DNA from 3 places in the Aerococcus sp. NPDC058936 genome. Region 1 is predicted to be linked to each of the others. Evidence: riboswitches for the same ligand, from Rfam matches in the RefSeq annotation. Region 1 holds a riboswitch; each other region holds the start of a gene.

Region 1 (10,481 bases):
TGTATACTTTGAGCGAGACGCTAAACGGATTGAAAACCGCAATGTCGGGTCTATTCAACGGAACAAAACCATCCATAAATTAGTGGAAAACGTTGTTCAATATACTTACTATTTCCTATTAGGTTACTCTATTCTAGCCATTCTAGGTTTACCAGTGGCTACACTAGTAGCCGGTGCCGGGGTTGCTTCCCTAGCCTTAGGTCTTGGTGCACAAGGTTTTATCACTGATGTGGTCAATGGTTTCTTCATTCTTTTAGAACACCAATTTGCTGTCGGAGACTACGTTACAATCGCTGGTTTATCAGGTACCATTATTTCAACTGGTATCCGGACAACTATTCTTTCTGGTGACGACGGTTCAAGACACTTTATCCCTAACCGTAACATCGAAAATGTAACCAATTCTTCAAATACCACTCGCCGTATGTACGTAGACTTATACATTGATCCAAACGATGATTTAGCCTCAATCGAAACTGTCATCAAAGATGGCTTATCATTAGCTTCTTCTGATGACCGGGTTTTAGGTGAACCGGAAGTTTGGGGTTACCAACGTGACGCTGTCGGCCGCTTATTCTACCGCGTAGTATTCAGTACTAGAGATGGCGATAAGTTTGCAGTTCGTTCACACTACTATGAACAACTTACAGACTTGCTTGTACGTAAGGGCTACAAACAACCAGTTTATGACTCAGGGGCAGAACTATAGCCCTTACAAACACATATACAAAAACCGCGCGATCAAGTCCTAATTTGGACATAGATCGTGCGGTTTTTATATTTTTAACCTACTTCTGTAATGACTTCCCAGTCTGTATTGAAGAAAGTAACTTCTTTCTTGTCCTCTTGCCAGTCTAAGATGGCAAATGATGGATATGGGTATTTACCTTTTGGAATGCGGATTGAACCTGGGTTAATAATTTTTATCCCGTCAATTTCTTGGTCATCCATGACATGGGTATGGCCGTACATAATAACATCCGCTTGATTGTCTTTCGCTAAGGCAACCAATTTCTTCAAGTTCTGTTTTACTCCATATAAATGGCCGTGGGTAACGACAATCTTCCCTTCAGGGGTATTTAAGCTGATGACATCCTTGTAGTTGCCATAGTCAGTGTTTCCTCTTACGGTATGGAAAATCCCCCAAATGGTATCATCTTCTGATAACTCAGAGTCACCACAGTGGATAAATAAATCAATGTCATCTCCTGCTTTTAAGACTAGGTTGACAAGCGCCTCGTGGTCGCCGTGGTTATCACTCGTGATTAGAATCTTCATATAAATTCAACTCCCCATTTTCTAAATCTTTGGCTAGTAAACGTAAGGCATTTCCTCTGTGACTTAAAGAATCTTTTTTCTCTGCTGACATTTCAGCTGTGGTTAAACCTTCACTTGGTACGTAAAAAATTGGGTCATAGCCGAAACCATTTTCCCCGCGCTCTTCACGTAGGATGACACCAGATAAAGTACCGTGGTAATGATTGATGACTTTACCTTGTGCGTCAGAAACGACTAGATAGGTATGGAAAGTCGCGCCTCTATCTGCATCAGGGACGTCAGCAAGCTCGGTTAAGGCCTTTTTCCGGTTGTTAGCATCTGACTTTTCAGGACCTGCGTAACGAGCTGAATAAACGCCTGGTGCCCCGTTGAGTGCGTCAATGGCTAGACCAGAATCATCCGCAATAACTGGCATGTGCAAGTCTTTAGCGGCTGTTGTGGCTTTAATCGTCGCATTTTCAATGAAAGTAGTTCCAGTTTCTGGAATATCTGGATAGTCTGGAAAATCTAGCAAGGTTTTAACTTCAATCCCGTATGGGTCGAATAATTGCTTGAATTCCTTGGCTTTACCTGGGTTGGCAGTAGCGATCATTACTTGCTTCATATAAATGTTAGCCTTCTTTCATCTGTTTTTGAATTGCTTCAAGTGTTTCGATAGTGACACGGTCCACTTCAATTGGTTTATCCAACCAGTCGTCCGCAATCTCCTTAAATAGTTCTGGTGATCCGGTGGTGTAAAATTCAGTCATTCTTGGTGATGGATCATTCGACAATTTGGCAATGTCGTTGTAATCCAAAAGGATGGATACATCTGAAATGGTTTCTTGGCCAGAATCAATCAGTTTGACCGTATGTCCCAAGGTTTTTTGTATGGTATCTCTTAGTAAAGGATAGTGGGTACAACCTAGAATGACTGTATCCAACCCTTTATTTTTTATGGGTGCTAAAGTTTCCGCAATCACCTTTTTGGCTAAAGGTGTAGCATATTGTTGGCTTTCTACTAATGGGACAAAGGCTGGACAAGCTAATGAAGTCGTGTTCAAGTCTTTATTTTTTTGTAGTAAGTTTTCAAGATACATGCCACTTTTAATGGTCCCTTCTGTACCTAAAACACCAATTTTGCCATTTTTTGTGTATTTATTGGCTGCTCTTGCACCCGGCTGAATCACCCCAATAACTGGAATAGACACCCGCTGTTTAATTTCATCTAAGGCAACCGCAGTCGCTGTATTACAGGCAATGACCAATAATTTAATATCTTTGGTTAAAAGAAAATCGACCATTTGATTGGTAAAAGTCGCTATTTCTTCTACACTTCTTGGCCCATAAGGACAACGTGCATTGTCGCCAATATAGATAATCGATTCATTGGGCAATTGTCGCATAGCTTCTTTCACTACCGTCAAGCCACCTACACCAGAATCTAAGAATCCGATAGGTCTGTTCATGTTAACCTCCTCCGTCAAACAAATCGTTCAAAAAACGCAATGAACAATTTATCATCTATGATACAATTATAACAGAAGAAGACGATTCACTTCACCAATTCGCAATTATTAAACGTAATTTAAGGAAAAAGGTGAATGTCTCGAATGAAAATCAGATTGCCGATAGGAACTGGAGGATATGCTATATGAAAATTGCACTTATTGCCCATGATTCAAAAAAAGATATGATGGTGTCCTTTACAACTGCCTATAAATTCATACTTGAAAAACATGAATTATTTGCTACAGGGACAACCGGTTTACGTATAATCGAAGCTACTGGTTTAGACGTTCACCGCTTTAAATCAGGCCCACTTGGGGGTGACCAACAAGTCGGCGCGGCTATCTCACAAAACGAAATGGACTTAGTCATCTTTATGCGTGATCCATTAGCAGCTATGCCCCACGAACCAGATGTGACTGCCCTAATTCGTTTATGTGATGTGTATAACATTCCACTAGCAACCAATATTGGTACCGCAGAAGTCCTTATTCGCGGGTTAGACGAAGGCTTTATGGACTGGCGTAAACAATATGAAGATGGTTTCTTCAACCACGACATCTTAGAAAATATCGAAAAAGGCAACGAAGGCCGTAAATTGGTCGAGTAAATTTGAAAAAAGGGCTCATCGTCAAATAGGACTGATGGGTCATGTTTGCCCTGTAACAAATAGATTTAAGCCAATAAAAAAAAACGGTCGGGGAATTTCCCGACCGCTTTCTTTATTTTAGATTATAAGTATTTGTTTAATACTTGTTCTAAGTTGTCTTTAGGTGTGTAACCAATTAATTGTTCCACAACTTGACCATCTTTTTTGATCATTAATGTTGGGATGGACATGATACCAAATTCACGTGCAGTTTCTGGATTATCATCTACATCCATTTTAGTGAATTTAACTTGGTCACCCATTTCATCATCTAAAGTTTCAACGATTGGTGATTGCATACGACAAGGACCACACCAAGTTGCCCAGAAGTCGATTAATACAACGCCTTCTTCAGTTTCATTTTTAAATTCTGCATCTGTAATAGCTTTAACCATTTGTATTACCCCTCTCATTTTTATTCTTCATCATTATAGCATTGTCTGACCAATTTGAACATTTATCTGCTTTTTAGCAATTTAGCCTTTAAATTTAGCGATTGTCGCCCCATTACCACCCATGTTATAAGGTGCAAATTCAAAGGATTCAACCCGTGGATGGTTCTTCAAGGCCTTTTGAACACCCTGTCTTAAGGCGCCCGTCCCGTGACCATGAATAATGGTTACCTGACCATGTCCAGCTAATAAGGCTGAATCGATAAAGTTGCTCAGTCGAATCATGGCTTCCTCGTACCGTTCACCACGTAAATCTAGGCTAGTATTGACTGATTTAGCCTTACTTGCTTTAAGGCCAGCCCGATGATTTTTTTCTTTCTTCGGTTTCTCATCAACTAAAGTTAAGTCTTTTTCAGCCACTTCCATCTTCAGCATCCCCATCTGAACTACCCAGTCCTTGTCGCGTTTCTCAACCAAGGTACCACGTTGCCCGTAGCTTAGCACATTCACTTCATCGCCCGCTTCAAAGCCGGCTTTTCGCTCTTTATTTTTCTTGGCTTTTTGAAGGACTTTGTTTTTCTTCAGCTGTTCTTCTTCTTGCGTTAAGTTAGATAAGGCACTTTGACGGTCAATCATCTCGTGTTCCTTGATGTTACCAATGGTTGGATGGTTGATTTGCCACTCCCGAATCTCCGCCAGAATGTCATCGGCTTGTGCCTTGGTGTCTTCTACCAATTGATTGGCTTCTTTACGGGCCCGGTTCATGTAAGTTTGTTTGTCAGCTTCTAGTCTGGCTTGTGCCTTTTTCAAATCATTTAAAAGATTTTCAGCATCAGCTAAGTCTTTGGCTGCTTCGGCTGTTAAGTCTTCGTATTCATGGCGTTGGGTTTCAAGATCAAGCAACATTTCGTTCAGATTTTGGCTGTCTTCTTGGATATAAGAACGCGCCTCATCCACCATTTCAACTGGTAAACCTAGTCGTTGGGAGATATCAAAGGCGTTAGAGCGCCCCGGCACCCCAATCAGCAATTGATAAGTCGGTTCCAAGGTAATTTCATTAAATTCCATCGAAGCATTGATGGCCCCAGGATGTTCGTAGGCGTAAGTTTTCAGTTCAGGATAATGGGTAGTGGCCATTACTTTTGCATTTAGGAAGGCAAAACGGTTCAATACCGCGATGGCGATGGCTGCCCCTTCTTGAGGGTCGGTACCTGATCCCAACTCATCGATCAAGACAAGTGAATGGTCATCTGCAGCTTCCACTATACGGATAATATTGGTCATATGGCCCGAGAATGTTGATAAACTTTGTTCAATGGACTGTTCGTCACCAATATCCGCAAAAATCTCATTGAAGATTTCTACTCGTGAATCTGCCTTGGCTGTGATATACAAGCCTGATTGTGCCATTAATTGCAGTAGACCGACTGTTTTCAAGGTAATGGTTTTACCACCAGTATTTGGCCCTGTAATAACAATCATATTGTATTCATGACTAAAATGAATGTCATTTGCGACTACTGATTTGCGATCTAATAAGGGATGTCTAGCTTCTTTCAAGTCAATACGTTCAGATTCATTTGCTAATATAGGTCGGTTGGCCCCAATTTCACGGGCAAAGAAGAATTTAGCTTGAATCAAGTCCAAATCTCCAAGACGTTGATTGTTTTCAGCAATTTCACTAGTGTAAGGGGCTAATTCTGCAGATAGCTCTTGAAAAATACGTTTAATTTCCTCGTCTTCTTGGACTTGCAGGGACCGTAAGTGGTTATTCGCATCTAAAACTGTTTGCGGTTCAATATAGAGTGTTTGTCCTGATGACGATTGGTCATGAACTACCCCACCAAAGGCATTGCGATATTCTTGTTTAACCGGAATAACAAAGCGGTTGTTACGGATAGTAATGATGGCCTCACTTAAATAGGAGGCTTTATTAGAACGGATGATTTGGTCTAGTTTGACACGGATACCCGCTTCTTCACGTTTGATTCCTTGTCTTAAGCCATGTAAAGTTGACGAGGCATTGTCATAGACTGACCCATCATCTGCAATGGCATTTTGCATTTTACGCATCAAGTCCCGCATATCAATAAAGTCATCCGCTATTGAATATAATTGCATTAATTCAACTTGCGCTTCTTTTAGTTTACTAAAGAAGGTAGAAACCTCGCCAGATGCACGTAAGACTCGGCCTACTGCAGCTAATTCTTTCCCATTTAAGTCAGCACCAATATCCAATCGTTTTAAGAATGGTTTTACATTGATTAATTGACTGACTGGGATTCGTTTGTCTAATTCAAACAAGCGTTTGACATCGTCAACACTTTGTAAGGCTTGCTCAATTTCTTCTGCTTCTGCACTGGGTTTTAAATTTAATGCTTGGATTTTTCCTATTTCAGTTCGGGTTTCTTTTGCTACTTGTTGTTGTATTTTCTCAAATTCTAAGGTTTGAAATATTTTAGGGTTCAAAATGTGTCCTCCTTCGATTGTTATCAGGAACGAATATAAAAGTCGTCTTAAGTAGGAAATAGGCCGTGATCAATTATCACAGCCATATCAATTGCCACGGTGCGCAGTACGCAAAGGCATATATTTTCAAGTTGTTAAAATGGTAAGTTGCCTAATCCTTGTAATAGGATGTTAAATACCTGGCCAGATAAGATTGGGGTATTCAAGATAATAAAGTCGGAGACTGATGAATTGGCTAGGGTTGTTTGCACACCTTCAAAGGTTAATACTGACATAAACATTAAAATAAAGAATGACCAGAACCAAGCTGAGAAGAAACCAAATAGGCCACCCAAAATACCATTCCATTGAATATCCATTTCTTTAAATTTCAAGTCTCTTAAGCCAAAAGCAATAAATTTAGTAACAATCCAAACAAGCAAGATGATGGCTAACATGGAAACTAGTCTAAAGTAAATGACATCCATATTTTGTAATAAAGCCACAGGATAATAGGCAAAGGTATTTTCAATATCTAAACCTACATAAGGTACCCATAAAGACACAAGGTCAATTAGGTTTTGATAGAACAAAACAGCAAACAAATACGCGACCAACAGACCTAGTGAATGAATGCCTTGCAGTATAGCCCCTCGATAGACACCAACGCCTATACTAAGTATAAAAAATAATAAAATCAAAAAACTTGTCATGCTTTCCTCCCGTTGGTACCCATATTTTCTATCAATAGCCTATGATCTTGGTGTTTGACGCAAACGACCCAATTGTTTTGAGGCTGTGTTCACACTAGACTTCAAACTTGGTTGGCTAATTTCAGGAATTTCTTTATCTAAGTCAGCCTGTGTTAGTGTTTGTTTTCCACTTGCTTTTGTTTGCGCTGGTCTTTTAGCTGACGCTTTAGCATGTCCCTGGGTCGTCTTGGCTTTTGATGGTGTTTGTGGTTGAGTTTTTTCTTGTGCTTCACGCATCTTTTCTTTTTCTATTTCAGCGATTTCTTTCACCAACGTGCCCATGGTTTGCTCCATTGATTTTACACGGACCATTAAATCGGCATTTTCTTTAGATTTTACAGCCATTTGTGCTTGTAAATCCACATTATCAGATTGGATGTTTAACGCTACTAATAAAGCCATCTCTTCCATTGACATATTAGGATTCTTTTTACTGATATCAGCTAGTAATTGGTTGATATCACGGCTCACTTGTTGAATATGTTCACTTGTTTTATGACTCTTGATGGTGAATTTGTGATAGCCCAATTTCGCTATTACTCTGTTTTTTTCTTCATTCGACATATTTGTCACTCCAACTTTTTATAATGTGCGTTAAATGTTTATAGATGCAATAGAAAGGTCCGTCTTAACGGCTTTTGTTTCACCTATCTTTCATAATCTTAGATATTTTACCATTTATCCCGTATAATGGCTAGACCTAGCCATTATCTGCTTCCAATGACCCAAAAAGTTAGAAAAATCGCAATGATTTTAGGCTGATATGAAAGATTTAATCAGATTTTCATGACAAGTCACTGTTGTTCGTGTATGATGAGATACGATATATTGAGATAGAGGTGCGGAGCTTATCAGTACATACCCGAGCGGGAGCGTTGAAAGTATGGAAAGGAATATTCGCCGAAATATTTTAACCCCAAGTTAAAGTATTGGGCATAAACAAAAAATGTTTATGACTGTCACTTCACCAAGTGATGCGCTATCCTACGAGTGACGACTGAAAGACTAGTCATAGTCTTACTGCGTACAAAGGGAAGCCTCTATTGCAATTTATTGCTGTAGAGGCTTTTTATTATTTTCGGGAGGTATTATTATGAAAAATCATCAAATAAGAAACACTTGGCAAAAAGCTTTGATTGCTATTTTGACCATCGTATTTGCCATCGTTGGCCCAACATCCGCTTTTGTTGAAGCGAGTGAGATTGGCACAACAATTGAGGTGGACCAAAAAGCATTAGCTGAAGGTTTAGACACAGAAGGCGTCCTACGCGTCGGGATGGAAGCCAACTATGCACCCTTCAACTGGTCGCAAACATCTGACGCAGACGGAGCGGTCCGTATTTCAAATTCTGACGGTGAATTTGCAAACGGTTATGACGTGCAAATCGCTAAACGTCTAGCTGATTCACTAGGTTTAGAACTCGAAATTGTTAAGTTAGAGTGGGACGGTCTACCACCTGCACTTGAATCTGGCATGATTGACGTGATTATCGCCGGTATGTCACCAACACCAGAACGTCTACAACAAATGGACTTCTCAGATTCTTACTATTCTTCAGATATCGTTCTAGTGACAATGGCTGACGGTGAATACGCAGATGCCACATCGCTAGAAGATTTCGCTGGCACAACTGTTACTGGTCAATTAAACACATTCCATTATGATTTAATTCCGCAAATCCCTGACGTAAACCAAGCCACTGCCCTAGATTCATTCCCAACGATGATCACTGCTTTAACTGCTGGTTCAGTTGACGCCTATGTATCTGAAAAACCAGGTGCCATGGCTGCTGTAGCTGCCAACCCTGACTTAACATACGTGGAGTTCGCTGAGGGTCAAGGCTTTGACTTAGGTGAAGTCACTTCTGATATTGCTGTTGCAACCAGAAAAGATTCTACATTAACCAACATTATGAACCAAGCTTTAGCAACTATTCCAACCGCTGACCGTGACCAGTTAATGGAAGATATGGTGAACTTAAACGAGCGCGGTGAAAGTGCTGGGTTCTGGTCTGAAGTTGCGGGCATCTGGGATACTTACGGTTCCCAATTCCTAGTTGGTGCTGGTAACACTATGTTTATCGCATTAAGCTCAACAATTATTGGATTTGTCATTGGTTTAATGATTGCCATCTACCGTTCATTAATCGTCCGTCGCGATCAAAAACCGGTTGCCTACTTCTTCTATAAATTATTCGACTTTGTGATTGCTGCCTACATTGAAATCTTCCGTGGTACCCCAATGATGGTACAAGCTATGATGATTTTCTATGGTTCAAGACTATTCTTTAATTTCCAAATGTCTACTATGTTTGCAGCCTTACTAATTGTATCGATTAATACTGGTGCTTACCTAGCTGAAGTGATCCGTGGTGGGATTACCTCAGTGGATAAAGGCCAAACTGAGGCCGCTCGTGCCATCGGTATGAACCACTACCAAACAATGACGACAATCGTTTTGCCACAAGCTATTCGGTCAATCTTACCAGCTTTAGGTAACGAATTTGTGATCAATATTAAAGATACGTCTGTATTGAATGTTATCGCAGTAACTGAGTTATTCTTTGTAACGAAATCAGCTGCAGGTTCAACTTACCTAACCTTCCAAACTTTCCTAATTACAGCAATCATCTACTTCGTCTTAACTTTTACAACAACTCGTGTCTTGAATTTCATCGAAAATCGTATGGCGGGCAAAAAGACTTACCATGTATATGAATCTAGCACGAATACAGTAGTCAACGGACAAAGAGAACAATAGGAGGAAAAAGACATGCAAAACCAAGATCAATTAATCTTAAATGTACAACATTTAGAAAAACGTTTTGGGGAAAACTTGGTCCTACGTGATATCGACTTCCAAGTGCGCCCAGGGCAAGTAACCTCTATTATTGGTTCATCTGGATCAGGTAAATCTACCTTACTACGTTGCTTAAACCTACTTGAAGAACCAACTGGCGGCGACATTTTATACCACGGTCAATCAATTTTAAACGGCAAGAAAATGAACATCAATAAATTCCGTACCCAAGTTGGTATGGTATTCCAATCATTCAACCTATTTAAAAACTTTACAGCACTTGAAAACTGTACAGTTGGCCAACGTAAAATCTTAGGTCGTAGCCAAGCAGAAGCTGAAGCTGTTGCGCTTAAGAACCTTGAAAAAGTCGGTATGGCACCTTACCGTGACGCCCGTCCTGACCAACTATCTGGTGGACAACAACAGCGTGTCGCGATTGCCCGTGCCCTTTCAATGGACCCAGAAGTCTTACTATTCGATGAGCCTACATCAGCCCTTGACCCAGAAATGGTTGGGGAAGTATTAGAAACAATGACTCAATTAGCCAAAGAAGGACTAACTATGATCGTTGTAACCCACGAAATGGCCTTCGCTCGTGACGTATCAACTAATATCGTCTTCATGGACAAAGGGGTCATTGTCGAACAAGGTCCAGCCAAAGAAGTCATCGATAC
Region 2 (10,481 bases), on a different contig from region 1:
CGTACAACCCAAAGCAATTTTACTAGATGAGCCAACGTCTGCCTTAGACCCATAATTAGTGAATGAGGTACTAGAAACTATCGAACAATTGACAAAAGGACACACAACACTTGTTATCGTGACGCACGAAATGAATTTTGCCCGCAAAGTGGCAGACCGGGTTGTCTTTATGAATGATGGGGTGGTCGTTGAATCTGGACGGCCGGATGAAATCTTCACTAATCCAAAAGAAGAGAGAACCAAGCAATTCCTAAAAGAATATATTGGGGCCAATGAGTAGGTTATCTAAATTGTCCTGATATGGTACCAAAATCGTACTAAATAAAGTCTTTTGATAACTTAAAAGTAGAAGATTGTACATTGATGAACTTGATAATTGACTTTTAAAAAGTAAGCATGTAGACTATAAATAGTTCTAAATGGAACTAGTCATTTAAAAAATTGAAATTTAAAGGAGTATTTAATTTATGTCACAATTTAAAGAATTATTAACTAAACGTCGTTCTCACTACGCTATCGGTGCTAACACTGATGTGACTGCTTCAGATGTAGCTGCCGCTTTAAAAGAAGTGATCTCAACTGTACCAAGTGCCTTCAACTCACAAGGTGTTCGTGTTTTTGTCGTTTCTGGTGAAAATAACCAAAAACTTTGGGACTTAATCAAAGGTGTACAAACACAAGTATTAGACGAAGGTACCTTAAACTACATGACACCAATCATGGACGGTGCGCGTGAAGCAGTTGGAACAATCTTATTCTTCGAAGACCGTGATGCTGTTGAAGCAGGTATCCCTGGTAACCCAGAACGTCGTTCAGTTTATAAAAACCACGAATCAGCAAATGCGCAATTAACAGCTTGGTTAGCATTAACTGAATTAGGTTTAGGTGCAAACTTACAACATTTCAACATTGGCTACGAGCAAGGATTTGACCGTGCTATCCGTGAATTGTTAGATTTACCTGAAGCTTGGGAATTAGTTGCTGAAATGCCATTTGGTTCTATTGAAGCACCAGCTGCAGAAAAAGAAGTTATTGCTGCTGAAGAACAAGTTATCTTAAAATAATCACGTCATATTAGACGTTAACAAAAAGGATCATTTACCTCATGGTAAGTGATCCTTTTTGTGTTCATTTAAAAGCCTTAAATGAACTAGCCTTCACTGACAAACATTATGTATGGATGGCGCAACATTGGACGAGTGAAGATGATTTCTTCACCGCAACAGCCAACTACTTAATGAGGCAAGATATAGAAGCTTTAGCGGATGAACTGAATGCCTTCTTCAATCCAATGAAAGCAGACCTAGACTAGGGGGAAAAATCACATGAAAAAAATAATTAATAAATATTGGGGTTGGGCCTTTTTAATTGCCCGGTTGTTAAATTCAAAAATCAAGGGATGCACCTTTTTTAGAGCCTAGTATTTCTTTTCAGCAGTGCTCTCCGGATTGACCGTATCGTTAATTTGTAAACAGGTATTTAACTATGGTTTACCGGCTATTGGTCAAGCATTGAATATTGGCTGGTTACAAGAGTCTCTACTAGGTTCAACTAGTGGCGCCGTATTTGCAGCTATCTTTGTCCTTTTATGGCAAGGTGTGGCTATGCCAATTATCACTTCAAGATGGTTTGGACATTGCTATACCAGAAGGGCAAGCTAAAATCTTACGCGACCGTGGTTACCTGGGTAAAGAAGTCATTTTCGGTATTCGTCCAGAAGATATTTTGGATACTAACATTGCTATTGAAGCCTACCCAGAGGATACCGTGACAGGTGAGATAGTCGTTTCTGAATTACTTGGTTCTGAAACCATGTTATACCTAAAATTAGGTGAAACTGAATACGTTGCACGCGTATCTACTCGTGACACATTTGAAGCGGGTGACAAAGTTGCCCTAACCTTTAACATTACGAAGGGACATTTCTTCGACTTGGCAACAGAACAAGCAATTCGTTAATATGCGAAGCATATCTTAGCTGGGGACAAAACTTCCCAGCTATTTTTGATATTATTGGTGCAAGCGCTTGCACAAACTGGTAGAATGGACTTAACAACATAAAACATCATAAGGAGTGCGTGAAATGGAAAAACATTGGTGGCACAAAGCAACTATCTATCAAATCTATCCTAAATCCTTTGCAGATGCGAATGGCGATGGTATTGGGGATTTAAAGGGCATTACCAGCAAATTAGACTACTTGCAAGAATTGGGCATAACTGCCATCTGGTTATCACCAGTTTATGATAGCCCTATGGACGATAACGGTTATGATATTGCGAATTATGAAGCGATAGCAGACATGTTTGGTGACATGAATGATATGGATTTGTTACTAGCTGAAGCCAATCAACGTGGTATTCGTATTATCATGGACCTCGTCGTAAACCATACATCAGATGAACATGCCTGGTTCGTGGAAGCCCGCGACAATCCGACAAGCCCAGAACGTGATTATTATATTTGGCGTGACGAACCCAATGACCTAACTTCAATATTTAGTGGCTCAGCATGGGAAAAAGATGAAGCATCTGGTCAATATTACCTGCACTTCTTCAGCAAAAGGCAACCTGATTTAAACTGGGAGAACGCCTCTTTACGTCAAAAAATTTATGATATGATGAACTTTTGGATCGATAAAGGTATCGGTGGGTTCCGTATGGATGTTATAGACATGATTGGTAAAGTTCCTGATCAAGGGATTGTCAATAATGGCCCTAAATTACACGATTACATCAAGGAAATGAATACTGCTTCCTTTGGTAAACATGATTTATTAACTGTAGGTGAGACATGGGGTGCTACGCCGGAAATTGCCCAATTATACTCAAATCCTGACAGTCATGAACTATCTATGGTATTTCAGTTCGAGCATATTGGTCTGCAACATAAGCCGGATGCAGCTAAATGGGATTTTGAAGACGAACTAGATGTACCTGCATTAAAAAAGATTTTTAATAAATGGCAGACAGAATTAGGGCTTGGTCAAGGTTGGAACTCTTTATTCTGGAACAACCATGATTTACCACGTGTCCTTTCTATTTGGGGCTCAACTGGCCCAAACCGAGTGAAATCAGCCAAGGCATTAGCCATTCTCCTACATCTGATGCGAGGCACACCTTATATTTACCAAGGTGAAGAAATAGGAATGACCAATTATCCTTTTAACAATTTAGATGAAATTGATGATATTGAATCCTTAAACTATGCACGAGAAGCTACGGCAAATGGTCAATCTATGGGACAAGTCATGGACAGTATCCGCATGATTGGTCGAGACAATGCTCGGACACCTATGCAGTGGGATGAAACGAAACATGCCGGATTCTCAAGTGGAGACACAACCTGGCTACCAGTAAATCCAAATTATCATGAAATTAACGTCAAAAACGCCTTAGCTGATCAGAACAGTATTTTTTATACTTATCAAAAATTGGTTCAATTACGCCAAACTGCAGACTGGTTAATCGATGGCGATTTTGAGCTATTAGATACTAGCGATAAAGTATTTGCCTACATCCGAAGAACACCAAGTGAAGCATACTTAGTAGTCGTGAATGTATCTGATGTAGCACAAACATTTAGTTTTAATGGTACATATGAAACAATTATTATCAGCAATCATGTGGTGCCAACCGATTTACAACAAATTACCTTGGATGCTTGGGATGCATTTTGTGTTAAGCTGACAAAATAAAAAAATAATATCAAAAAGGGTAACCGCAATCGTTTGTGGTTACCTTTTTTTGATATTTATACACTAGAATCACGTATTGTTAACCGAGTGGCAAGTCTAGTCATAGTAGGTACTACTTCCGGGTTTATCAATTGACGATTCAGGGTATCCACAGCAATTCGACCCATTTCCTCGGTAAAAACGGTCACACTGGATAGGGCGGGGAAAATCTGTTTCGTCAACGGGGTATCATTAAATGAAATAAGGCTCACCCGTTCAGGGACAGCAATACGCGCCTCCTGAAGGGCACGTAAAGCACCAATAGCTAATGTATCATTGGCCACAAAGAAAGCTTGTGGAAGGGCTTCTCCATGTTCAGTGATGGCCTGTTTCATCAAATCATACCCAGCTTGTGCTGAAAAATCACCAATATACGTATATTTTGCATGGTAAACACCAAGTTCAGATGCATAGTTTCGGAAAGTTCTGAACCGTTGATCAATTAACTGTTCCTTACCATCTGTCGTTTTCTCTTCACCGGCAATCATACCTATTGATGTTAACCCATGCTGCATAAAATAATCTAATACTTGAATCACGGCATTATCAAAATCAGTTGTCACACAGGGATGACCAGCATTTAAGGTATCTGAATCCACAAAAACCAATTTGCGATTATAGGACTCTAACCGTTTAATTTGTTGATTAGAAAATTTACCGATGGCAATAATTCCAGCAATATCATCAGCAATTTGAATAATTTGATTATTGAAATAACGGACAATATCATAGGTTAAATCTTCGGCACGTTTTTCTATCCCAATCCGAATAGCGTAATAATATAAATCATTTAATTCTTCTTGCTCACTATACCATTGGACAACAGCAATTTTTTGTCGCTGTTTTGGTATATTCGTCGTCTTTTGATGTTTGGGAAAACCAACGAACGTCACTTGCACGACAAGCATTGCAAACTGGGGATCTATTAGCATTTGGTCGCTTAATGAATGCCTCCCATGTATCATTAGAACACGATTATGAAGTTACCGGAATCGAGCTAGATACCTTGGTCCATACAGCATGGGCACAGGAGGGTGTATTAGGCGCACGTATGACGGGCGCAGGCTTTGGAGGATGTGGCATTGCTATCGTCGCAAAAGACAAGGTGGATGCTTTTAAAGAGCAAGTAGGGTGTGTATATACTGAAACAATCGGCTATCCACCACAATTTTATATAGCAGAAATCTCAAGTGGCGCGCGTGTACTAACAAGGAGATGATGACATGGCAAAACTAATTGATGCCTTTGTTACACAGGTTATTGAAAATAGTGATTATACAATAGACGATCATTTTTATTTACGCAATCGAATCTTAGCATTAACTGGTGAAGCAGGTGCCAATCAAGAAACAGCTAGAACCACCCTTATTTCCTTACGTGATGCCTTAGTAGATGTTGCTGTTGACAACGGAAAAGTAGGGGATTTAACAGAAGAGCGAGATACTTTAGGCGCTGCATTAATGGATTTTATCACGCCAGCCCCTAGTGTTTTAAATCAACACTTTTGGGATACCTATCAAATTTCTCCAGAAGAGGCCATCCAGGAATTTTATGCGCTGAGTCAACGTAATGACTATATTAAAGTAGGGGCCATTGCTAAGAACATTGCGTATACAAGTCAAACGGCCTACGGACCAGTAGAAATTACCATTAACCTATCAAAACCTGAAAAAGATCCCAAGGCAATCGCTGCCGCCAAAAAAGCGCAATCTTCTAGTTATCCTCTTTGCCAGCTATGCATGGAAAATGAAGGATATCAAGGCAGAATCAACCATCCGGCGCGCGCTAACCACAGAATTATTCGTCTTCAATTAGGCGATGAGAAGTGGGGGTTCCAATATTCACCATATGCCTATTTCAATGAGCATAGTATTGTATTAAACACACAGCATGTCCCCATGGTCATTTCAAAACAAACATTTGAACAATTATTAGACATTGTAGCTATTTTTCCTGGATATTTTGCTGGTTCTAATGCCGATTTGCCGATTGTAGGAGGTTCAATTCTAACGCATAATCATTATCAAACGGGACGTCATGATTTCCCTATGGCTAAGGCACCCTTTGAAAGTCAATTCACGTTTGAAGGTTACCCAAACATCCAAGCTGGGATTGTCAAATGGCCCATGTCTGTGATACGTCTACAAGGAAAAGAGCGCGGAGATTTGGTGACCTTGGCCGATAAAATCCGACTGGCTTGGCAAACATATGAAGATCCAAATCTAGATGTAATTGCATATACAGGGGACGAAGCTCATCATACAATTACACCTATCGCCCGCAAAAATGGGGACAAATTCGAACTAGATTTGGTTTTACGTGATAATCATACTTCATCACAATATCCAGATGGCGTTTATCATCCACATCAAGATGTGCAACATATTAAACAGGAAAATATCGGTTTAATTGAAGTAATGGGCTTAGCTATATTACCACCACGCTTAAAAGATGAAATCTCGGCGGTTGCTGACTATCTATTAGATAAAGAAAATAATATTGCAGCTTACCATTTAACATGGGCACAAGAATTAAAGCAAAATTATCACCATACGTTTACTCCAGATACAGTGCATACTATTTTAAAAGATGAAATTGCAAATGTTTTTGTACGCGTCTTAGAAGATGCTGGCGTGTATAAAGATACACCAGCAGGAAAAGATGGCTTTAATCGATTTATTCAATCGGTAGGTATCGTTTCTTAAATTTTTCATGCCCCCGTTTCTTGCTATTTGGAGACGGGGGTTTTCTTTTTCTCTAATGAAAATCAAATGCTATAATGGCATTAATGAAATTTAGAGGAGAGAACGTCTGATGCAAAAAGAAGTAATAAAGCTATATAATGATCGTGATGATGTGACCTTAACTAGCTACGTGATTGATCCAATCCGCACAAGTAATGTGAATATTGAACGACCGGCCGTGATTATCTGTCCCGGTGGTTCATATATGTACTGTTCAGATAGAGAAGCTGAACCAGTGGCATTGGCATTTAATGCTATGGGCTTTCACGCATTTGTCTTGCGATATTCGGTCTATGGGCAAGGGAAAACAACTGCAGAAATCATTGCAGAAGGGCAATTTCCAGTTAAACCTGATGTTATTTTCCCCCATGCGCTACAAGAAACTGCTAAGGCATTTGAAATTTTGCATCAATATGCGACTGAGTGGCGCATTGATACTGATAAGATTGGCCTAGCAGGATTTTCTGCTGGTGGTCACAATACCGGGATGTACAGTAATGTATGGCATGAAGATGTGATTCAAAATGCAACAAATTTGAAGGGCAAAGCCTTGAAACCAGCATTTAATATTTCTGCCTACGCCCTAACTGATATTGCCTATTATTATCACCAAAACATTGCCAATCCTGACCCAAATATCAAGGCCTATGCAACAGCTATATCTTTAGCTTGCTTTGGAAAACCACTACCTAGTGAAGCAGAAATTGAACGTTATTCTGTCCCAGCTACTGTGAATGAACATACTGCACCAACTTTTATTTGGGCGACACGTGAAGATGATGTTGTTAATGTACGTGATTCCTTATCACTAGCCTTAGCATTAGAAGAAAATCAAATTCCGTTTGAAATGCATATTTTCCAAGAAGGACCACACGGCCTTTCAGTGGCTAACGAGCTTTCTGCCACCATGCCCAATCAAGTGAATAAAACTGCCGCGCAATGGCTACCGCTAGCTGAAAATTGGTTGAAAGAAATCATCTTAAAAGGCGTTTATTCCTGAGCGCTTAGGATGATACTATGGGTTTAGGATAATAAAAAGAGGTAAATATGAAGTATAAAAACTTATTATTTGATGTAGATGATACCTTATTAGATTTTCAAGATGCGCAAAAGGTTGCATTGAAATTTTTATTTGAGTCTATGGATATTCCTTATAATGAGGAAACTGAGAAAATGTATAATACCATGAATCAAAGTCGCTGGCGCCAATTCGAACAAGGGATTTTAACCTCAGAACAAGTTGTAAATGGTAGATTTGGTATTTTCTTCAATCAACTAGGAATTGAAGTGGATAGTGTTGAAATGGAAAGAAATTATCGGCAGTATCTAAAAGAAGGTATAAAACCTGTTGAAAATAGTTTGGAACTAGTGAATTCACTTTCTAAACAGGCAAATTTATTTATCGTTACCAATGGAATTGCTGAGACGCAATCTTATCGTTTACAAAAATCTGGTTTGATGCCGTACTTTAAAGATGTGTTCATATCTGAGGAACTGAATGCTCAAAAGCCTAGTATAAATTTCTTTAATACAGTATTCTCAAGAATCCCATATTTTAATAAAGAAGAAACAGCCATTATTGGAGATTCGCTTACGTCAGATATTCAAGGAGGTATTAATGCTGGAATCGACACCATTTGGTATAACCCAAAAAGGAAAGAAGTAAAAGATCCAGTAATGCCAACCTATGATATTGCGCACTTAAATGAAATATATGATTTATAGTTTTTGGCTTAGTTTAACGAATTTTTGTCATGAATGTACAATAGCATATAACATCGATTGTAAAATTTCTTGACATTGTACCTTTTATTTCATAAGATTAGTCTTAAATGAATAAATGCGGAATAGAAAGAGGCCGCTAATCACATCAGTATCCATTTGGAGAAAGGGTTGTTAGCCGAAATAGCACGATTGCTGTTGGGGGTGTATTTAATAAATGCATCACTGCCAAAAAGGAATGCCCAATTCCTTCCAGGAGCGCTTTCTACTTTGCGGGCAAAAGTGATTTCTGTATTCAACCGATACCAAGTCGAGCTTTTGCTTGCCTTGGTATTTTTTTATTGAATTTTATTAAAGGAGCTTTTTTATGAAGTCAAAACTTTTTCCAAAAAAGTTACACATGCCGAATGCATTAGTGCTTTTATTTTCAATCATGGTCATCATGATGATCTTAACTTGGGTTATACCAGCAGGGGAGTTCGAACGAACGCTGGTCGATGATCGTACTGTTTTAGTCCCAGATTCTTTCCACTTTATTGAATCTAGCCCACAAAATCCTTTCCAGTTGATTCTGGCCTTGCCGCAAGCTTTTATTGAGGTAGGATCTATCGTATTTTTCCTCTTTATCACTGGTGGATCATTCAAATTAATTAACGAAACAGGCATTCTTGAAGCTCTAATGGGTCGTTTAGTCCGTGCCTTAAAAGGACGCGAGGAAGTTTTTATTCCTATTCTTGTTTTTGTGACTGGTTTAGGTGGCGCCACTCTAGGTTTATCAGAGGAAATTATCCTCTTCATCCCAATCGGTATCGCACTAGCTAGAGCTTTAGGATATGATGCCATGACAGGGATTGCCGTTTTAATTCTTGGGGCTGCAGTCGGCTTTAACGCTGGGTTTATGAACCCGTTCTCAGTAGGTGTTGCCCAAGCCTTAGCTGAATTACCGCTATTCTCAGGTGTTGGTTTACGGATCGCCTTATTCATTGTTCTTTGGACTGTAACGACAATTTTTATTATGCGTTATGCGAAGAAAGTCAAAGCTGATCCAACCAAGAGCGCAGTAGCAGATTTAGAAGCCGCTGATAAAGCTGCAGATGATTACAAGGACTTAAGCGAACAAGAATTACCAGCCTTTTCAGCACGCCACAAGTGGATTTCTGTGGCTTTACTAGCCGGTTTTGCCATGATGGTATACGGTGTATTCCAGATTGGTTGGTTTATTGACGAACTAGGTGCAATGTTCTTTACCATGGCAGTTGTTTCAGCCTTAATCGGGGGTCTTTCAACTGGTAAAATAGCCGACACCTTCGTTTCTGGTGCTGCTGAGATGATGTTCTCAGTACTTGCCATTGTTTTCGCCCGCGGTATTTTAGTAGTCATGGAAAATGGAATGATCTTAGATACAATTATTTACAATCTTGTACAAGTGGTAAACATTTTCCCAACTATCTTAGGATCAGTTGGTATGTACGTGATTCAAATATTGATTAACTTCTTTATCCCATCTGGTTCAGGTCAAGCTGCGGCGACTATGCCAATCATGTTACCAATCGCTGACTCACTAGATATCACAAGGCAAACAGCTGTACTTGCTTTTCAATTAGGGTCAGGTTTCATGGATGCTATTATTCCAACATCCGGTGTCCTAATGGCTGAATTGTCACTAGCTAAAATTCCATACAACAAGTGGTTTAAATGGTTCATGCCGTTACTTGCCGTATACATCTTAATCGGATTGGCTTTCTTAATCTTTGCCCATTTTGTAAGCTATGGCCCATTCTAGAAAGGAAGAGTAAATTTTATGACTGTAAAAGAAATATTACATCAAGAAGTTAGCGCCCTAGAAACTGACTTAAGAGAATTGAGCGATTATATTTTTGCCAATCCAGAACTAGGCCATCAAGAATTTAAATCGTCAAAGGCTCATATTGCATTGCTTGAGAAACATGGTTTCACTGTTGAAGCACCATATGCTGGCTTTGATACAGCCTTTAGAGCGACTTTTGATTCAGGTCAACCTGGCCCAACAATTGCTTACTTGTCTGAGTACGACGCCTTACCTTCAATCGGACATGGTTGTGGCCACAATATGCTTGGGACTGTAGACACTGGTGCAGGTATCGCCTTATCTAAGGTGATCAACCAGACTGGGGGCCGAGTGATTGTCTTAGGAACGCCTGCTGAAGAAACAACTGGAACTAAGGTAGATATGACTAATTTAGGCGTATTTGACGACGTAGATGTGGCTATGTGTACCCATCCTTCAGATGAAAATACTA
Region 3 (10,481 bases), on a different contig from region 1:
CAGGTATTGGCACCTTTTATTCCGCTACCTTATTCAGTGATTCTTTTTGCCATTAATATAGTCTTACTGGTCATTGGGATTAAAGTGATTGGTAAGGAGTTTGGCGGGACAACCCTGTATTCTGTTATCCTCTATTCAGGCTTTTATGCCTTATTTGAACGGTTTGTGCCTGTGACAGGGGCAGTTGCTGATGATCCCTTGGTCAACTTGATTTTGGGGCAAGTCCTCCTGTCAACTGGTGTCGGCCTAGTTTTTAATGCCGGTGCCACAACTGGTGGGGTAGATATTATTGCCAAAATAATGAACATGTACCTACCTGTCAACTTTGCGACAGGGGTCATGATTTCTGATATGACCATCTTGTCTGCCAATATGCTAGTATTTGGGATTGAACGAGGATTGTATGCCGCAATCGGGGTTCTACTGGCCAATGTCGTTGTTGACCGCGTAATCACTGGTGGTTCCGCAAGATACAATGTGAATATTACGTCAGAAATTGCAGGGGAAATCAACGATTTTATTTTGATAGAATTGGCCCGTGCGACAACAATCTATACGGCTAAGGGTGGCTATACCAAGAAATCACGTGCGGTGATTACAACAGTTGTTGACCGTGAAGAATTATTACGTTTGAAAAACCAGGTAACTGAAATGGATGCGAATGCTTTTATGTATGTGTCGCCTGTATCTGAAGTGACTGGGCGCGGATTCTCCTTTGAAGTAAGAAGAAAACAGTCTCAAATTGCTAAACTAAGAGAGCGTGCGTTGAAAGGAAAAAATTCTAGTATCAAGAATTAGCCTTTTTGTTCCAATAATCATGTATAATAAATATATATATCATAAGAATGATAGCAATACGAACGGAGGGCTAGTGTGAGAACAGATGAATTATATTCAAAGTTGATCAATTTAGGATTTATAGAAAACTACTATGTAGCTAGCAAAGAATACAAGGATGGGTCAAAACATCGGATTTTGAAAATTTATGATGATGATTCCAAACTGGCCGAAGTAGCTTTAGACCAACCATACATGATTCGCACAACCTATGAAGGGTTTGAGGCTAGAAATGAACTTGAAAAACAAGCTTTATTAAACTTACTCATCAACTATGCACAAACACCAATTGAAGGACGACAGTCAGCCCTATATTTTGCCTATTACCATGATTTAAATAATATTGTGCATTTTATCAAACGTCTACGAAACAAACGTTTAACGGACGATATGATTCCATTAGCTTATTTTACTACGCTAACACCAGAACAAAGGGAGAGCTTCTTATTCTCAATGTCTGAATTTGATGATTTCCCAGAGGCATACCGACCACGATTTACACCAGATTCATTTGTTAAAGTGATTTCTTATGAAGAATTCTCGCAAAATATCCATGACCGCTATAACCTGGATATGCCTGAGGCAGAACCATCATACAGTAGAGCTGATGAAGAGGAAGATGATGTTAAAGAAGACGGCGATAACAACCAAGACAGCGACACGACACTTGGCGACGTCCATGATATCTTAGATTTTAGAAATAAATCTGACGATGACCAACCTGACCAATAGGATATATAACAAAAGAACCACTCTATCAGCGCTAGTCGGCATGGATAGGGTGGTTCTTCTTTTTGTAAATTTTAAAGAATAGTCTGCGTATTTTGTTGTGCATACTTCTTCGGAGAGGTGTTGAATACCTTCTTGAATGAACGGTAGAAAGTAGAGTAGTCACCGAATCCGGATGCGTCGGAAACGTCTTGTAAGGACATTTTGTTGGTGCTCATATGATTGATTAATTGTGCAGCATAGTTGGCACGTTTCGCAATTAAATATTCGTGGAAGTTTTGGTTCATTTCTTTACGGAATAGTTTTGATAAATAATATGGCGAAATATCAAATACTTGTGTAATCCGGTCTAATTGTAAGTCAGATTCTTTAAAGTGTTGATCGATATAGTAGATGATGTGACTAAAGTGTTTGTCCTCTTTATAATCACCAGACATAGACGGGATTTTCTTCGCATGGTAGACGTTCATCAATGAGTGGTATAGGTGAAAAGCAGTTGCGAAGGTAGTTTCTTCTACTTCTTCATCACTATAAGTAAGAATTTTATTTAAATGAGTAATTGTCTTATCCAGATTTTCTTTATCTAAACGGTAATGCCCCGGTTCATTATAAAAGCGAATAATATCTTCATAAAGATTATCATTTACCATAGCATATTGATGAATCAACTTCTCAGGTACCATGCAGCTAAAACGGGTATTATTAATACCTTCTTCACTAGTCATTAAATGCGGAATGTTAGGTGGAATGATCATAATATCACCATTGTAAAGTGTGTAACTGATATCATTTACGATAAACTGACATTGATTACCTAAGTAGAATAGAATTTCAAAATGGTCATGATAATGCATACTAGCAGTAATACTAGAGTATTCTGCAAGATCCATACCAATTTGCTCAAGTGAAGGAATATTATTATAAGATTTAAACATCATTGTGCGTCGTTCATCATGATAGCTAAGAGATAAATGTTTCTGAAATGTATTAACGGCAATTGCTTCCAAGAGTTCACCTTCTAATTTAACTTTCTTCATAATAATTTATACTTTGCAATATTTAACTTATGACTATAGTGTACTAAACTTGTACAAGCGGTTTCAAGACTTTTTATAATTTAATTTTAAGAAAGGCATTGTACCGTAAAAAACCTATTATATATGGTATAATTTAGGAGAAAATGAGGTCTTTGATAACCAATGCCAGTTATAATCAGATATCATATAGTATTTTACGACAGTCAGGAAAAATACACTTTTTAACACTGCGCAACTTTAGAATCTAAATTGAAAAAATATTTTAAAGGGTTTTTGGTTTCAATAGCACAAAAAAAACAGTACAATAAATTTTGGTGTAATGAAGAACCTATTTTATGCTGAAATTTATTGCTTTAGGAGACGAGCTTATGGATAAGGACCAAGAAAAACTTATACAAAGAATTCAAGCTGTGCCAACTGATGATTACAGCTACTGCATTCAAGTTATCTCTAAAATTTTAAGAGATAACCACAAACACACCAGCGATGATGAATTTATTAAAGCCTTTAATGAAGTGATGACGGAAAAATTCCCGAATCAATCAACAGATTACAATCAAATGATTGCTGAAATTAAAATGCAAGATGATGTCGAATTCGTTAAACGCATTCGCAATATTATGGCAATCGATCCAGTCCGCGCCAATTTTGAAATGTCATTATATATTCGCCGGATGGAAGACGATTTCGACCAATTCACACCTAAGAAAAACATAAAAAACTTAAGTATCTATGAGGAATTAGACTTATTCCAGTTTATTTACCATAATGAACCAGGTCTAGAATTAGCACCAACAACGCGTGACTATGCTGGGATGTATGTAGAATATGCCAAGGTGCAAATTCAAGCCAATGAATGGCGTGAAGCGATTGACTCATACCAACAAGCCTTATTATGGAATCCCTATGATGTAGACACTATCTACGCCTTAGCGGAACTATACCAAGAAATGGAACAGTACGGGATGTCTTACCCAACCGTTCTTAATGGCTTGAGTTATTCACTTAGAGTGGAAGACCTAGCTTATGGTTTTGCCTTAATTGGGGATTTCTATTACCATAAAGAAGACTTTGAGAAAGCCTACATGTTATACCATATTTCACTGATGTGGAATGAAAATGATAATGCCAGAGCAGGTTTAGAAGTCTTAGCAGAATTAGACCGTGAGTGGCCTGCAATTCTTGAAGGCAAGGAACAAGAAGCCTTCCTTGACGATCTGGGCTTAAACGACTACCCATCAGTGGATATGTTAACTGCTTTAAAAGAAGCCGCATTCCGCTTTAACGAGCACGGCGAATATGAAGCGGCCTACGAATATTTAGCCATTTATGAAGATATTCTGGGCAATGTTGACCCGCAAGTGACGGCAGTTTTAGACCAACTAGAAGCTGACCACCCTGATTTATTGATGGAAGAATTGGACCATGATCACGATCACCACCACCACCATCATTAAGCTATAAAAATTACAGAGACGAGACCAATTTGAGATTCATATCGGGACTCGTCTTTTTTTTTGCGAAAAATAATCACTGCCAGAAAGCTGGCTTGTGATATAATTGTTGCGTACAAAAATTGAGCGCGTGCAATAAAGGAGAATGTTATGATACCTAGATATACCCGTCCTGAAATGGGGCAAATCTGGTCACAAGAAAATAAATATGCCTCTTGGTTGGAAGTTGAAATTCTTGCAACAGAGGCATGGGCAGCCTTAGGGGAAGTCCCTAAAGAGGATGCGCAAGCTATTCGTGAAAAGGCCACTTTTGATACAAAACGAGTGGAAGAAATTGAAAAAGAAACCCGTCATGATGTGGTTGCCTTTACCCGTAATGTGTCTGAATCATTGGGCGAAGAACGTAAATGGGTGCATTATGGCTTAACGTCTACGGATGTTGTGGATACGGCTCAAGGTTACCAATTAAAACAAGCAAATGATTTAATTCGTAAAGGTTTAGACCGATTCTTGCAGGTGTTAAAAGCACGTGCGATTGAACATAAATATACTGTTACGATGGGGCGTACCCATGGTGTTCATGCTGAACCAACGACTTTTGGTTTGAAAGTAGCGCGTTGGTATTCAGAATGTAAACGAAATATCCAACGTTTTGAAGCGGCTGCGCGCGGTGTTGAAGCAGGTAAAATTTCTGGTGCAGTAGGTACATACGCCAATGTACCGCCATTTATTGAGACTTATGTGTGTGAACACCTAGGCATTAACCCACAAGAGATTTCAACGCAAATCCTACCACGTGACCTACATGCTGAATATATTTCATCACTCGCTTTAATTGCTACAATGATAGAAAATATTGCGACAGAAGTCCGTTCACTACAAAAATCGGAAACACGTGAAGTGGAGGAATTCTTTGCAAAAGGGCAAAAAGGGTCAAGCGCAATGCCACATAAGCGTAACCCAATCGGTTCAGAAAACATGGCTGGATTAGCCCGTGTTGTTCGCGGACATGTGATGACTGCTTATGAAAACGTGACTTTATGGCATGAAAGAGATATCTCTCATTCATCTGCCGAACGGATTATCCTACCAGATACAACGATCTTAGTAGATTATATGTTAAATCGTTTCGCAAACATTATGGAAAAACTCACCGTCTTCCCTGAAAATATGAAACGCAACATGGATGCTACTCACGGTTTAATCTACTCACAACGTGTATTGCTAAAATTGGTTGATGCAGGCTTATCACGCGAAGCAGCCTACGATTTAGTTCAACCATTAACAGCAATCGCTTGGGACGAAGGCAAGCACTTTAAAGGGCTTGTCGAAGCCAATGAAGAAATCGCTAGTCACCTAGACCAAGCAGCTATTGAAGACGCCTTCGACTACCACTACCACATCCAAAAAGTGGATGATATCTTCAAAAAATTAGGACTAGTTGAAAAATAATTTAATGCAAAACCGCAATGACAGCATACAAAAGGTCACAGTACTTAACCCAGATTAGGGCAAGTACCGTGACCTTTTTTGTTGGTATACGAAAAACTTGTTGCTAGTAGCAGGACTCATCATTATTTTTGCCCGAGGATAGACTATACCTTTCATCCTACTTTTAAGGCAACGATAGGTAAAGAAACAGTAGAAGGCTGAACATAATCAAAAAAGGAGATGCTTACGATTCTCCTTTTTTTGGTACCTCATGCGGTCTAATATGATAATGCTTAATAAAGGCTCTATAGAAGTTACTATAATCATTAAAGCCAGCTTTTTGCCATGACTCTGTGATAGACAAGCCACTTTCTATCAAGGTATAGGCATAGCCCAACCGCAAGTCCAAGATGAATTGATATATGGTTGAATGGAAGTAAGGCTGGAATACTCGGTTGACAGTTGACGTTGAAATGTCGAACTTGTCTGCAATGTCTTGAAGGGTTAAGTCTTTTCGGTAGGAATCAACAATAAAATGTTTAATTTCGTAGGCTAAAATCTCTCTTTCAGACATCTCTAACCGGTTTTGGTTTGAAGCAGAACAAAGTCGATACAATTCAAGGAATATGGTCGATACTATACTAAAGACCATTTTCTTTTGAATGTTGTCTTCAGGCCGTTTCAATTCCAACTGTAATTGAATCAAAGTTTGTAGTAGATGTTGCCAAGTGACGAAAGAGAAGCTGAAGACATGTGGTTCATCAAAAATGTGTTTAATTTCAGGTGTTTCCACAAAATCATTGGCAATGGCATCTATGTAAGGTTCGCCTAGGGATAAAATATAGGCGTATATTTTTTCTTCTGTTGGTTTATGGTCATCAACTTGAGGACTACAATCTTTTTCCGGTAAGATTAACCGTCTCATAATCGGTTCAGGTAAGACAACAATTTGGCGCACTGAGACGTCAATTTTTTTGTCGGCTAACTCAATAGAGAAGGGTCTAAGAGGAATCAAGAGTTCGTTTCGATGAAAAGAAGAACGATTATAAATGTCAACCATTTGCTGATCAACTTTTTTCAGTTTGATTCGAAATGGTGGTGTTCCAGTTGGCATAAATCAAAGCTCCTATTTTAAATATTCAATCTATCACTTATCAGTAGCAATAAAAGAAAGGGCGTGCACTGATAAGTTACACACCCTTTAATATACCACAATTTACTTTAGAATTGAAAAGACTATATCAAATTCAATCGTTTCATTTCAGCTTCTAGTGCAGCCACTGTTTCTTCTTGGGCAGGGACCAGTGGTAGACGCACTGAACCTGTATCGAAACCAAGCATGGACATGGCTTTTTTGATTGGAATTGGATTTGGCTCACTGAATAAAATGTCGATTAATGGTTTAAAAGCTGTTTGAATTTCAGCCGCTTTTTTAAAGTCACCATTTAAGGCATAATGCGTCATTTCGTGTACTTGTTTTGGTGCAATATTAGCCAAAACAGAAATCACCCCATGGCCACCCAAACTCATTAATGGAATAACTGTATCGTCGTTACCAGAGTACACATCAAAATCAGGACCGACGTGGTAGCGCGCATCTACTGCATTGGCTAAATCACCAGTTGCATCTTTAATGGCAACAATGTTATCGATGTTTTTAAGTTCCGACAATGTTTTAGGGGCAATAGACATTCCTGTACGACCTGGTACATCATATAAGATAATCGGCGTTGTTTTCACAGCATCTGCAATGGCGCTATAATGCGCCAATAAACCAGCTTGGCTCGTTTTTAAATAATAAGGCGTTACAGATAGAATAGCATCTGCACCTGCGGCTACACAGTCTTTCGTTAATTGGATTCCGTGGGCAGTATCATTAGAACCAGCACCGGCTATCACGGGTACCCGGCCATTGACTTTTTCCACGCAGAATTTTACTAATTCAACTTGTTCTTCGTCAGTTTGTGTTGAAGCTTCACCAGTTGTTCCTGCAACGACAATGGCATCTGTACCATTTTCAATTTGAAATTCAATCAACTCCGCAAACACATCGTAATTGATATTTTGTTCTAATGAATTATCATAAGGGGTAACGATGGCTACCGCAGAACCTTTAAAAATTGTCATGAGAATCCTCCTATATTGTGTGCAATTTGTAATTGTTTTTATGAAAAAACGATCAGATAGCTTGAGTATAAAAAAAGGCAGACAAGAGCATCACTCTATGTCTACCTAGGAAAACGTGTCAAAAAATACTGATAGCATTCAATAATCCTAACAGTTTTTAATCCCTAGCATAAGACAAGCGCTCCGCACCTTAATGGGTATTAAGGTTTGACAGGGATAACCCTCTTAGGTATTACCCCCAACACAGAAAATCTGCATTTCGGCACAACCACCTTTCACCATCGGCTACTGATTGGTTGCGCATCCTCTATATCTATACTTTCTATTCGTATAATCGTTAGTTTAAAACTAACATGACTACCAATTAAAGGCAAGGGCTAAATGAAAAAACTATTAGATTTCGCAATCGTTATTTCATTTTCTTTTTCTTATTAGACGTATAAGCTCTGGGCAATCGTTGACTTAAATTCGTCAATACTTCATGGGCAATCGTTCCAGCATGACTAGCAACGTCCACCACATCAACAGTTTGGCCGCCATTTGTCCCAATTAAGGTCACTTTAGCGCCCACAGGCATCTCATGGGGTAGGCGAATAATCATCTGGTCCATACAGATCCGGCCCACGCTCGGACACCGCTCGCCGTCAACAATGGCATCCAATCCCAAATAATTTCTTTGCCAGCCGTCCGCGTAGCCAATCGGTAGGGTAGCCACCCATTCATCCGAACCAGCCACATAATCAGCCCCGTAGGAAATCGTATCGCCCGCATGCATTTGTTTGACGTAGATAATTTCCGTCTCCAAGGTTAATGCTTGCTTGAAATCAACCGGCGACGCCACATCTTCCATACTTGGAATGGAACCGTATAAGCCCAGGCCAAGTCGCGCAACATCCAAAGTTTTTTCCGGGTACCAAAGGCTTAAGGCAGAGTTTGATTGATGGAAAAGGGGAGTGTACCCTAATGCTGAGTAGTCCAATTTCCCAAGCAAACTTTCAAAAAAGTCAGATTGGGCTTGAACCTTATCCTTACCATGGTCAGTGAAGGAATCAGCTGTAGCATAGTGGGTAAAGACTGAAGCCAACTTAAATTTCTTCGGATGTTTGGCAATGTAATCAATGATTTTCTGTGCTTCTTTAGCAGACCGCACGCCAATCCGTCCCATCCCAGAATCCACTTTAAGGTGGACATTCAATTGATGAAGGCGAGAAAAGTCTTTATCGTGTTTCTTGGCATATTTTAAATAGTCTAAGCTAGACACTGTCACACCAATTTCTAAATTGGCTAAAAGCCAAGCGTCGTCTGGATCAGTCAAGCCTAAAATCATGATAGGGGCAATAATCCCAGCGTCTCTTAATTCTAATGCTTCATCCGCAACCGCGACCGCAAAACCGTCGGCACCGCGAGATTGGAGGGCGTCGGCTATTTTGACGGCACCTAAACCATAGCCGTCAGCCTTAACAACTGCCATGACAGCTTTATTACCGATATGCTTTTTAATAGCGAAATAATTATGAATAATCGCATCTAGAGACACGATGGCCTTACTAGGGCGATGATAACCAATGGTCATAGTTTAAACCTCTCTTTAATCACATGGATTGATTGAAATAGATAGTAAATGACGTTAATACCGCGCATTCCACTTCTCATTTATTATACCACTTGTGGGTAAAAACTCGAAAGAAGGGTCTCTAACTTAAGGAAAAGCTAAGTTAGTCCAATCCTAAGCTCACCTTAGTGGTCATTTAAATTTTATCAGAGGTAGAGATTTGTAGAAACTTCGGTACATAACTATTGTAAGTAAGGATCCAAGGAACAACTCGGTCTCTTGGAAAAATGTACTCGATACCAACAGCGACAATGGCTCCCAAGAAGGTATCTAACACCCGAAGTAGGGCATAGACATATTGGTTGTGCTCTGGAATATTGAAGACAATGACAAGGAAAGTGGCGCTACCACCAATAACCCCTTGTGGATTCTTAACGAGAAGGTTAGTTTGAATCGTAATTAAAATACCTAAACCGCCTAAAAGTGCAGTAATCAAATAATGGTCAGGCAATAACTTATGTAAAAAAATATAAACTAATGAGGCAAAAGCCCCACAAACAATGGCTAAGGTTCTACGCAAACCAAAAGAAAGCGACGAAGTGACGTTAGCCCTTTGTGAAAATACCGCTGAAAGGGCAGCAATTTGCGGGTCAATAGGGATAAATGCTGAAATAAGAACAATAATAAAGACACTCAATGAAGTCTTTAGGGTCCGCATACCAATATGAAAACTTTGTTTCACTGAAATAAGCTCCTTTAATTAAGAGGGAAAGTTGAAAAATTTCCCTTCTCTACAATTTGAAATTTCTTGTAAATAGATTATACTAGGAATACTGGATAAAATGAACTAAATAATAAAGGTGGTGCATCAGGTGAAGCGGCAAACATATCGCCAAGCGAAAAAAGCGCTTGAACGCGAGAAGAAGAATAACCAAAAAAAGTATGGAAATCCTTTTTCAGATGACATTAAATCCTCAGTACCTGAGACAACACTCACACAGGATACTGCTGAATTTAACGTCGAAACGTTTGCGGAAACACCTGTGCCAAAAGAAACCTTCCAAGACTTAGACACCAATGAAATCTTCTTCGAAAGACAAAAACAAAAACAATACTTTTGGTCTGGTTCAAGCAATCACTCCCGCAAAGTACTGGTATGGATTATTCTAGCCCTCGCCATCCTAGCAGTAGTCTTGCTCGGACCGCGCGTTTTCGAATTCTTCCAAATGATCTTTAAGTAGAAAAGGTGCGACAGAAGTCGTTTAGAAATAAAACACTAGAATAATAGTAAAAAGCGCCCTTCACTTGTCGTGA

The links. Region 1 has a riboswitch for lysine ahead of ACFW0C_RS01070 (ABC transporter permease subunit). Riboswitches for the same ligand answer to the same signal wherever they lie in the genome.
Region 2: linked by a shared signal. The riboswitch ahead of ACFW0C_RS07360 (YfcC family protein) and the one ahead of ACFW0C_RS01070 (ABC transporter permease subunit) in region 1 are both predicted to bind lysine.
Region 3: linked by a shared signal. The riboswitch ahead of dapA (4-hydroxy-tetrahydrodipicolinate synthase) and the one ahead of ACFW0C_RS01070 (ABC transporter permease subunit) in region 1 are both predicted to bind lysine.

Annotation. Positions count from the first base shown of each region.
Region 1 covers NZ_JBHYKZ010000001.1:225,806-236,286, reverse strand. Annotated here, with positions in the region: gene ACFW0C_RS01115 (mechanosensitive ion channel family protein) at 1-709, shown strand, start outside; gene ACFW0C_RS01110 (YfcE family phosphodiesterase) at 784-1,278, opposite strand; gene ACFW0C_RS01105 (XTP/dITP diphosphatase) at 1,256-1,882, opposite strand; gene racE (glutamate racemase) at 1,890-2,726, opposite strand; gene mgsA (methylglyoxal synthase) at 2,912-3,376, shown strand; gene trxA (thioredoxin) at 3,499-3,810, opposite strand; gene ACFW0C_RS01085 (endonuclease MutS2) at 3,892-6,276, opposite strand; gene ACFW0C_RS01080 (CvpA family protein) at 6,411-6,968, opposite strand; gene ACFW0C_RS01075 (cell division protein ZapA) at 7,008-7,571, opposite strand; lysine riboswitch at 7,834-7,997, shown strand; gene ACFW0C_RS01070 (ABC transporter permease subunit) at 8,101-9,768, shown strand; gene ACFW0C_RS01065 (amino acid ABC transporter ATP-binding protein) at 9,781-10,481, shown strand, end outside.
Region 2 covers NZ_JBHYKZ010000008.1:41,407-51,887, forward strand. Annotated here, with positions in the region: gene ACFW0C_RS07300 (ATP-binding cassette domain-containing protein) at 1-55, shown strand, start outside; gene ACFW0C_RS07305 (amino acid ABC transporter ATP-binding protein) at 59-280, shown strand; gene ACFW0C_RS07310 (nitroreductase family protein) at 468-1,064, shown strand; partial or broken gene ACFW0C_RS07315 (sugar ABC transporter substrate-binding protein) at 1,133-1,312, shown strand; partial or broken gene ACFW0C_RS07320 (sugar ABC transporter permease) at 1,368-1,616, shown strand; partial or broken gene ACFW0C_RS07325 (TOBE domain-containing protein) at 1,621-1,959, shown strand; gene dexB (glucan 1,6-alpha-glucosidase DexB) at 2,084-3,697, shown strand; gene ACFW0C_RS07335 (substrate-binding domain-containing protein) at 3,754-4,668, opposite strand; partial or broken gene ACFW0C_RS07340 (galactokinase) at 4,605-4,955, shown strand; gene galT (UDP-glucose--hexose-1-phosphate uridylyltransferase) at 4,960-6,441, shown strand; gene ACFW0C_RS07350 (alpha/beta hydrolase) at 6,551-7,480, shown strand; gene ACFW0C_RS07355 (YjjG family noncanonical pyrimidine nucleotidase) at 7,528-8,205, shown strand; lysine riboswitch at 8,325-8,474, shown strand; gene ACFW0C_RS07360 (YfcC family protein) at 8,570-9,985, shown strand; gene ACFW0C_RS07365 (M20 family metallopeptidase) at 10,004-10,481, shown strand, end outside.
Region 3 covers NZ_JBHYKZ010000007.1:35,360-45,840, forward strand. Annotated here, with positions in the region: gene ACFW0C_RS06690 (YitT family protein) at 1-798, shown strand, start outside; gene ACFW0C_RS06695 (hypothetical protein) at 874-1,569, shown strand; gene ACFW0C_RS06700 (helix-turn-helix domain-containing protein) at 1,641-2,603, opposite strand; gene ACFW0C_RS06705 (hypothetical protein) at 2,972-4,060, shown strand; gene purB (adenylosuccinate lyase) at 4,208-5,509, shown strand; gene ACFW0C_RS06715 (helix-turn-helix domain-containing protein) at 5,733-6,602, opposite strand; gene dapA (4-hydroxy-tetrahydrodipicolinate synthase) at 6,725-7,615, opposite strand; lysine riboswitch at 7,785-7,933, opposite strand; gene alr (alanine racemase) at 8,025-9,188, opposite strand; gene ACFW0C_RS06730 (aromatic acid exporter family protein) at 9,364-9,909, opposite strand; gene ACFW0C_RS06735 (hypothetical protein) at 10,040-10,408, shown strand.